One region of the uncultured Pontibacter sp. genome, then DNA from elsewhere that is predicted to be linked to it. Evidence: riboswitches for the same ligand, from Rfam matches in the RefSeq annotation. Region 1 holds a riboswitch; the other holds the start of a gene.
The links. Region 1 has a riboswitch for S-adenosylmethionine ahead of metH (methionine synthase). Riboswitches for the same ligand answer to the same signal wherever they lie in the genome.
Positions count from the first base shown of each region.

Region 2: linked by a shared signal. The riboswitch ahead of Q1A54_RS12615 (O-acetylhomoserine aminocarboxypropyltransferase/cysteine synthase family protein) and the one ahead of metH (methionine synthase) in region 1 are both predicted to bind S-adenosylmethionine.

Region 1 covers NZ_CANNAI010000006.1:168,326-173,233, reverse strand. The annotation lists gene metF (methylenetetrahydrofolate reductase [NAD(P)H]) at 1-215, opposite strand, end outside; gene metH (methionine synthase) at 265-3,972, opposite strand; SAM riboswitch class I at 4,045-4,154, opposite strand; gene rpmA (50S ribosomal protein L27) at 4,475-4,744, opposite strand; gene rplU (50S ribosomal protein L21) at 4,813-4,908, opposite strand, start outside.
Region 2 covers NZ_CANNAI010000004.1:317,189-322,096, reverse strand. The annotation lists gene metX (homoserine O-acetyltransferase) at 1-538, opposite strand, end outside; gene Q1A54_RS12615 (O-acetylhomoserine aminocarboxypropyltransferase/cysteine synthase family protein) at 538-1,872, opposite strand; SAM riboswitch class I at 2,162-2,264, opposite strand; gene Q1A54_RS12610 (SDR family oxidoreductase) at 2,519-4,003, shown strand; gene Q1A54_RS12605 (phosphoribosylaminoimidazolesuccinocarboxamide synthase) at 4,181-4,908, shown strand, end outside.

The DNA.
Region 1 (4,908 bases):
CGCGTGCTGCGCTTCTCTAACAGCCCATTTTCCCGCTGCTTGTACACGTACTCTTCGCGGTGGTAGGTTACGTCGATAAAGGGTGGCTTAAACTCCATTAGCGGATCGATGTGGCTGAACAGCGTTTTCATGTTCTCGCCCTTGAGTGGCGGCAAGATTTCAAAGGTGAACAGCGTCTTGCCATTGGCGTTCTGGAAGTGCTCGGTTACTTTCAAGGTATAGTAAATTGTTAAATTGCTGTATTGTTAAATTGTTGGTGGGGTTCTACACCGCCTGCTGTGCTACTGGTTTCGGCTCGTAATTCAGGTTTGGCGAGAGCCAGCGCTCCAACTCCTCTTTGGCCATCCCTTTGCGCTGGGCAATGTCAGCCACTTGGTCTTCGCCTATCTTGCCAAGACCAAAGTAGCGGGAGTCCGGATGGGAGAAGTAAAGTCCGCTCACGGACGATGCCGGATGCATGGCTAGGTTCTCCGTCAGGATTACACCCGTTTCTTCTGCCTTGAGTAAGTTGAACAGCGTGATCTTTTCGGTATGATCCGGACAGCCGGGGTAGCCCGGGGCCGGGCGTATACCTTTGTATTGCTCCTTGATCAGGCCCTCGTTATCCAATTGCTCTTCCGGTGAGTAGCCCCACAGCTCTTTACGTATCTGCTCGTGCATGTGCTCAGCAAAAGCCTCAGCCAGGCGGTCAGCCAGCGCCTTGACCATGATAGACTTATAATCGTCATGCTCCGCCTCATATTGCTCCAACAGCTTCTCGATGCCAAAGCCCGCCGACACCACAAAACCGCCAATGTAGTCTGCTATACCTGTTTCTTTCGGTGCCAGGAAATCGGAGAAAGCAAGGTTAGGCACGTTGGCTCCTTTCTTGCCCTGTTGGCGCAAGGTATGGAACTCGGTGAGCACGTTTTCACGTGAATCATCGGTGTATACCTCGATCGTATCGTCGGCCGCCACGTTGGCCGGGTAGAAACCAACTACAGCACGGGCTTCAAGCAATTGCTTGTCCACAATCTCCTGCAGCATGGCTTGTGCATCAGCAAACAGCTTGGTGGCTTCCGCACCCAATTCCGGATCGTTCAGAATTTTCGGGTACTGTCGCTTGAGCTCCCAGGTATGGAAGAACGGCGTCCAGTCGATGTACGGGATGATCTCTTCTAAAGGGTAGTTGGTGTATACCTTGTTGCCCGTGAAGCTTGGCTTGGTTACTTCTGTTGCCGTCCAGTCTACCTGATACTTGTTTGAACGGGCTTCTTCTATGGTGGCGAAAGCGCGGTCTTTGGTGCGGTTCAGGTGGTCTTCGCGCAGCTTCTCGTACTCGGACCTGATCTCGGAAATGTAACTCTCGCGGTTGCCGCCCAAGAGGTTACTCACTACCGTTACGCTGCGGGACGCGTCGTGCACGTGCACGACCGGTCCGCTGTACTGAGGAGCGATCTTCACGGCGGTGTGCACCCGGGAAGTTGTCGCGCCTCCGATCAGTAGCGGAATTTTCATGCCCCGTCGCTCCATCTCCTGCGCCACGTAGACCATCTCGTCCAGCGACGGCGTAATCAGTCCGCTCAGGCCCAGTACGTCCACTTGCTGTGCTTCGGCCTCTGCCAGGATCTTATCCAGTTGCACCATTACGCCGAGGTCTATCACCTCGTAGTTGTTGCAGGCCAATACTACGCCTACAATGTTTTTGCCGATGTCGTGCACGTCGCCCTTCACCGTGGCCATCAGGATTTTGCCCTGTGCGGAGGCAGAAGAGCCGGCTTTTTCGGCTTCCATGAACGGCAACAAGTAAGCCACTGACTTTTTCATCACGCGGGCGCTCTTCACTACCTGCGGCAGGAACATCTTACCAGCTCCGAACAGGTCGCCCACTACCTGCATACCTGCCATCAGCGGACCTTCAATTACGTCCAGGGTTTTAGTGGCTTTCTGTCGTGCCTCTTCGGTGTCTTCTTCTATATAGTCGACGATGCCTTTTACCAGCGCATGCTTCAGTCGTTCTTCTACCGGAGCCTCACGCCAGGCATTGTCAGCGGCAGTAGCTGTTTTGCCCTTGCCCTTGATGGTCTCAGCATAGTTCACGAGCTTCTCAGTGGCGTCTGGGTGTCGGTTGAAAATCACATCTTCGATCAGGTTGCGGAGTTCAAGCGGCACTTCTTCGTAAATGCCCAGCATACCAGCGTTCACAATGCCCATGTCCATACCTGCCTGCACAGCGTGGTATAGGAATATCGTATGCATGGCCTCACGCACCAGATCGTTGCCACGGAAGGAGAAGGAGAGGTTACTCACCCCGCCACTTACCTGTGCATGCGGCAGATTGGCTTTTATCCATTTCACCGCTTCGATATAATCGACGGCATAGTTATTATGCTCTTCTATACCTGTGGCGATAGCGAGTATGTTCGGGTCAAAAATGATGTCCTGCGGCGGGAAGCCCACTTCGTCAACCAGAATGCGATAGGAGCGCTCACAGATCTCAATGCGCCGAGGCAAGGTATCTGCCTGCCCCTGTTCGTCAAAAGCCATCACAACTACAGCCGCACCATACTGGCGTACTTTGCGGGCAAGCTTCTTGAAAGCCTCTTCGCCTTCTTTCAGAGAGATCGAGTTTACAATCGATTTGCCCTGCACACATTTTAAACCAGCCTCAATCACGCTCCACTTGGAAGAGTCGATCATGATAGGCAGTTTGGCTATGTCGGGTTCGGAGGCAATCAGGTGAAGGAAGTCCGTCATGGCCTGCTCTGAGTCGAGCATGCCCTCGTCCATATTTACGTCGATGATCTGAGCGCCGCCTTCTACCTGCTGCCGGGCAACGGAGAGCGCTTCTTCAAACTTGCCATCGACGATCAGGCGGGAGAATTTCTTAGAGCCGGTGACGTTAGTGCGTTCACCGACATTCACAAAAAGGGTATCTTGGGTGATGGTGAGGGGCTCGAGGCCGCTGTAGCGAGGGAGGGGAGCTACGGGAGTGGGAACGTGCGGTTTATACCTGCGCACAAGGTCTGCGATAACTTTGGTGTGTACTGGCGTCGTGCCACAACAACCACCCAGTACGTTCACTAAACCTTCGTTCAGATACTCTTCCACAATGGCACCCATCTGCTGGGCTGTTTCGTCGTAGCCGCCAAAGGCGTTTGGCAGACCGGCATTCGGGTAAGCGCTGATATAACAGTTGGATATGCGCGACAGCTCCTGAATGTGCGTCTTCAGTTGTCGGGCGCCCAGCGCACAGTTAAAGCCCACGCTCAGGATAGGCGCATGTGAGATCGAGTTCCAGAAAGCTTCTACCGTTTGCCCGGACAAAGTACGTCCGCTGGCATCAGTGATCGTACCGGACACCATGATCGGAAGCTCTTTGCCACCATCGTTCACGTGCTGCTGTATGGCAAAGAGGGCTGCTTTACAGTTGAGGGTATCAAATACCGTTTCTACCAGCAATAAGTCTGAGCCGCCGTCTACCAGGCCGCGCACCTGTTCGTAATAAGCCTCCACCAACTGGTCGAAAGTAATGGCTCGAAAGCCCGGGTTGTTTACATCGGGGGAGAGGGAAGCTGTGCGGTTCGTCGGGCCGATGGCACCTGCTACGAAGCGTTTGTGCGCCGGATCGTTGGCCTCGGCTTCGTCCGCTGCCTCACGTGCGATCCTTGCAGACTCGTAGTTGAGTTCATAAACTATGTGCTCCAGCTTATAATCCGCCATCGCAATGCTGGTACCGCTAAAGGTATTGGTTTCGATGATGTCGGCGCCGGCTTCGAGGTACTCGGTGTGGATAGCCTTGATAATATCGGGCCGGGTAATGGAGAGCAGATCGTTGTTGCCTTTCAGGTCGGACGGATGATCCTTGAAGCGCTCGCCACGAAAATCGGCTTCGGAGAGCTGGTAGCGCTGGATCATGGTGCCCATGGCGCCATCGAGCACGAGAACGCGCTCCTGCAGCAAAGTATGGATCGGATGATGTGGTGTGGTCATGTTTGGTGTTCCCCCTCTTGGTTAAGTCTACATACGCGCTTATCAAGAAGGACACCCAAGGAAGGATATACTCTCTTATCTTTTCCCGGCCAAGGTATGGCTGAGAAGGGAATTAGCACCAAGCTGGTACAAGGTTGCTAAGACGTCATCGGGCCCTGTCCCTCGGTCTTTCTTGATAAGAATGCTGTAAAGATACACACTTATCCGCAAAAGGCGAATTTTTGTTGCGTTAGGATAGGATGAAATCGAGAACAGGTATGGAGCCAGGCTTTACAGCTGTGCACAAAAGGTATAAAAACAGAAAGGGACACCAAAAGTGTCCCTTTCCTAAAAGAGTTTAATTGTTTTCACTCTATAACTCTTTATACCTTATTATACGGGGGCAAAATCTGATTGTTCTCCCCATAAGCGAGTATTTTCGCTGGAGCAAAACAAAAAGGGACCACCTTGCTGGTGGTCCCTTTTTGTTTCAAAGCCCAAGGGCCTTTTGTATCGGTCAGAATTAAGCTTCTGCTTCTACTTTAGGTACTACAGAAACGAATGAACGGTTCTTAACACCTTTTTTGAATTGAACTACACCGTCAACCATAGCGAACAGTGTGTGGTCTTTGCCCATACCCACGTTCTTACCTGGGTGGTGTGCAGTACCTCTTTGTCTTACAATGATGTTACCAGCGATGATATCCTGGCCACCGTAAATCTTAACGCCAAGTCGTTTAGAATGCGACTCACGACCGTTGTTAGAACTACCAGCTCCTTTTTTGTGTGCCATTTTGTTTAACTATTTACTCAGGGCGATGAAACACCTGAAAAATTCAACGTTTAATTTCTTCTTACTGCTTAACCAATGCTCTCGATCAGGACCTTCGTGAAGTGCTGGCGGTGACCATTCTTCTTACGGTATCCTTTTCTTCTCTTCTTTTTGAAAACGATCAC
Region 2 (4,908 bases), on a different contig from region 1:
TGGCCATGCGTTGGCTCTCGTTAAAGGCGATACCCCAGGCCGAATGCCGCGCATTGGATGCCACCTGGATCAGATTCCTGAAAACCTCCGGCTGCAAAATAGCCCACTCCAGCGCCTGCTGACCGCCCAGTGAGCCACCCAGCAGCGTATGCACCTGGGCTATACCTAAGTCCTGCCGCAGCAGATCGAAGGCACGCACAATATCCCGGTTGGTCAGTTGCGGGAAGCTGTGGTAGAAGGGTTGGAGCGTCTGCGGATTAACTGCAAGTGGTCCCGTGGATCCATAGCAGCCACCCAGGGTGTTCGCACAAACCACAAACCAGTCCGCCGGGTCGTATAGTTTTCCCTCGCCAAATAATTCGCTCCACCAGTCGGTGAAGTCCGAGCTGCCCGTGAGGGCGTGGCATACCCACACCACATTGCTTTGGTCTTGATTGAGTTGTCCATAGGTTGTATAGGCCAGTTGGAAGCCAGGGAGCGATGTCCCCGACTCCAGTTGAAATTGTTTCTGGTAATGAAATACTAATTGTTCAGACATTATGATTCGTTCAATACAGGTTCTTCGTGGTGCTGCCGTACTTTGGCAAAAGCCTGTTCCAGGTCAGCTTTGATATCGTCAAGGTGCTCTATACCTGCAGACAGGCGCAGCAAGGTAGGTGTCACACCGGCACTCTGCTGCTCCTTTTCCGACAACTGCTGGTGAGTAGTAGAGGCCGGGTGGATGATCAGCGATTTCGCGTCGCCTACATTGGCCAGGTGACTCACCAGTTGCAGACTATTCACAAAGACTTCCGCCTGTTTCTTGTCGCCTTTCAGGTTGAAGGACAGTACGCCACCAAAGCCTCGCTTCAGGTATTTCTTGGCCTGGTTGTGGTACTTGCTGGAAGGCAGTCCCGGGTAGTTCACACTTTCTACCTGCTCGTGCTGCTCCAGCCACTCGGCCAGCGCCTGCGCGTTTTGCACCGTGCGGTCCACACGCAGCGAGAGAGTTTCCAGCCCCTGCAGTAGCAGGAAGGAATTGAAAGGACTAAGCGCCGGACCGAAGTCACGCAGCCCCTCTACCCTTGCCCTGATGGAAAATGCGATATTGCCGAAAGGCCCGTCTGTGCCGAACACCTCCCAGAAGTTGAGGCCGTGATATCCCTCCGAAGGCTCAGAGAACTGCGGAAACTTGCCATTGCCCCAGTTGAAGTTTCCGCCATCCACGATCACCCCGCCAATGCTGGTACCGTGTCCGCCGATCCACTTGGTGGCTGACTCCACTACGACGTTGGCACCGTGCTCAATTGGCCTGAACAGGTAACCACCGGCCCCAAACGTATTGTCCACTACCAGCGGGATGTCATGTTTTTTGGCAATGGCCGCTATCGCGTCAAAGTCAGGTATGTTGAAGCGCGGATTACCAATGGATTCGGTGTAGATGGCTTTCGTGTTTTCATCGATTAGCTGTGCATAGCTCTCCGGGTCGTCGCTTTCAGCAAAGCGCACCTCTATCCCCAACCGCTTAAAGGCTACCTTGAATTGGTTGTAAGTACCGCCATAAAGGAAACAGGTGGAAACAAAATTGTCGCCCGCCTGCAGGATGTTGTTGAGCGCAATGAACTGAGCCGCCTGCCCGGAGGCAACGGCTACCGCCGCAACTCCGCCTTCCAAAGCGGCAATGCGTTTCTCAAAGACATCGGTAGTGGGGTTCATGATGCGGGTATAGATATTACCAAACTCCTTCAGTGCAAACAGGTTGGCACCATGCTCGGCGTCCTTGAAAACATAGGAAGAAGTCTGGTAGATTGGCACAGCGCGGGAACGTGTGGTTGGATCGATTTCCTGGCCGGCGTGTAACTGTAGTGTTTCGAAATGAAGTGAATTAGACATAGTCGTTTTGTTTAGAATTTTGAAAAGTATAGAATAGATTAGCTTGTTCTATGACAAGATGAAAGAGGAGGCTACAGGCGTATGCTCACAGGCTATACCTGTGGCGAGACATTATTGCAGCAAAAAAAATTGGGGATTGGTCGCGCTAGCAACAGCAGCAGCACATGCACATGGAATTACACATGACAGCAGCATGTGCAAAGGCATGACAAGCTTGTGGCAGTTGGGCTGCCGTAGTTGATCGTAAAAAAAGCGGTGTTGGTTTTGTTCCCTTTTCCATAACGTTATCAATTTATATGCTTCCGAACATCCGGAATCAGGAATTAGCACCTTGCCTGAGGCTGGTTGCTAGCGCTTCACAGAGCCTGTCTCTCCACGCTTCTTTATAAATCGATACCCACAAAGGGATATCAGACTTGATGATGCAAAGCTAGAGCAGCATTTCAAATAATCCAAATTTTTATTTCACAATATTTCAGATTCATCTAAAAATCAATTTCACAAGCCTGCAAATCAAGGCCTTATACACCTTATAACAGAACCCTATTTTACCTGCAGATTCACTATCTTTGAAAAAACATAATCGAACTCGCATAACATTAACAGGGCGTCCCTGTTGTGCAGGTATAGACGGCCTAAAACACAAATGAAAATACTCCTGACCGGCGCAAACGGCTACATTGGCAAACGACTTCTTCCTGTGCTCATAGAAGCGCAGCACGAAGTGGTATGCCTTGTTCGGGATCCACGCCGCTTCGAGGTAGCAGACAGCCTTAAGGAAAAAGTACAGGTGGCAAAAGGGGATCTGCTTCAACCGGAAAGTTTACAGGACTTGCCAAGAGACATAGACGCGGCTTATTATCTGGTGCACTCCATGGGTTCCGGCTCGGCAGACTTTGAAGAGGCTGAAAGAGCATCGGCTACAAACTTTATCCAGTACCTCAACAGCACTAGTGCCAGGCAGTTGATCTACCTCAGCGGCATTGCCAACGATGTGCACTTGTCGCGGCATTTGTCTTCGCGGCGGCAGGTAGAGGATGTACTCGCGCAGGGCAAAGCATCGCTTACCGTCTTGCGGGCGGCCATCATCATCGGATCTGGCAGCGCTTCTTTTGAGATCATCCGCGACCTGGTGGAGAAACTGCCTGTCATGATCACGCCTCGCTGGCTCAACTCCCGTTGCCAACCCATCGCCATACGCGATGTCATGTTTTACCTGACTGCCGTGCTGGGCCGGGAAGACTGCTATGGCAGACGTTTCGAGATCGGCGGTCCTGACGTGCTCACTTACAAACAAATGCTGCTGCAGCTGGCAAAAGTCAGGAACCTGAAAAGACGCATCTATACCTTACCGGTACTCACGCCTAAGCTCTCCTCCTACTGGCTATACTTTGTCACAAGCACCAATTACGCACTAGCCCGCAGTTTGGTGGAGAGTCTGCGCAACGATGCCGTGGTGAAAGACAGCAGCATACAGCAACTTATACCGCATAAGTGCCTGAGCTACGAGAGTGCTCTGAATCTGGCTTTTACCAAGATGGAGCAGAACATGGTGGTGTCAAGTTGGAAGGATGCACTGGTGAGCGGCACCATCCAACTCAATTTCATGGATTTTGTACAAATTCCAGAGCATGGGGTACTCACCGACCGCCAGCGCATGCGTTTCGATAGAGCACCTGAAGAGGTGATGGACAATATCCTGCGAATTGGCGGTGAGCGCGGCTGGTACAAGACAGACTTCCTGTGGGAGATACGTGGACTACTTGACAAAATGGTGGGTGGGGTTGGCCTTCAGCGCGGCCGGAGGCATCCAATTGATGTAAAATCAGGCGATTCCATTGATTTCTGGCGCGTACTGGCTGTTGACCGAAAGGCTGAACGCATGTTGCTGTATGCCGAAATGAAACTGCCCGGCGAGGCCTGGCTACAGTTCAGAATATGTCGGGAGGCTGACGGGAATTACCTTGAGCAGCTAGCTGCTTTCAGGCCAGATGGTTTGGCAGGCAGACTGTACTGGTATGCGATGCTCCCTTTCCATTTTGTCATTTTTAAAGGAATGGCGCACAACATCATTCATTACCGTGAGCCGTTAATAGAGAAATCTTTGCCTCCTCCGCAACATTCTCAATAATGTACAAAAAATAGATTTCATAATATAAAACTATAGCTATACTTAAGAGTATATAGCAATGTCTAAACCCAGATGATTTTCCCTTCTGCAAAAGGCATTTTACATTTATACCTGTAGCTATTAACCCGCACCGACAAAAATATTTTAACTTTGCCTTTCTCTAACCTAACAGACCTAATGGAGGCCATAAAAGAAACTAACTTCTCCTTCGCCGGGCAAACCGGTTTTTATAGAGGCAAGGTGCGCGATGTTTATTATTTTGAGGACCGTTTGGCGGTAGTAGCCACCGACCGGATCTCAGCGTTTGATGTGGTGTTGCCACGGGCCATTCCTCATAAAGGCCAGGTATTGAACCAAATAGCGAGCATAAACCTTAAATCTACTTCAGACCTTGTTCCGAATTGGGTGCTTTCGACACCAGACCCGAACGTGACGATCGGGTACCGTTGCGAACCCTATAAAGTGGAGATGGTGATCAGAGGCTATCTGGCTGGTCATGCCTGGCGCGAGTATAAGGCCGGCAAACGCAGCGTTTGCGGTGTAGCGCTACCGGAGGGCTTGCGTGAAAACGACAAACTGCCCGAGCCGATCATCACCCCAACGACCAAGGCCGACGAAGGACATGATGAGGATATTTCGCGAGAAGAAATTCTGGCAAAAGGCATTGTATCTGAGCAAGAATATATTAAATTAGAAGCTTATACCCGGGCACTCTTCGCAAGAGGTTCGGAACTGGCCGCAAAGCGCGGACTGATACTGGTAGATACCAAGTATGAGTTCGGCAGCTACAACGGTGAGGTATACCTGATCGACGAGATCCACACACCGGACTCTTCGCGCTACTTTTATCTGGAAGGATACCAGGAGCGCCAGCAGAACGGCGAATCGCAGAAACAACTTTCAAA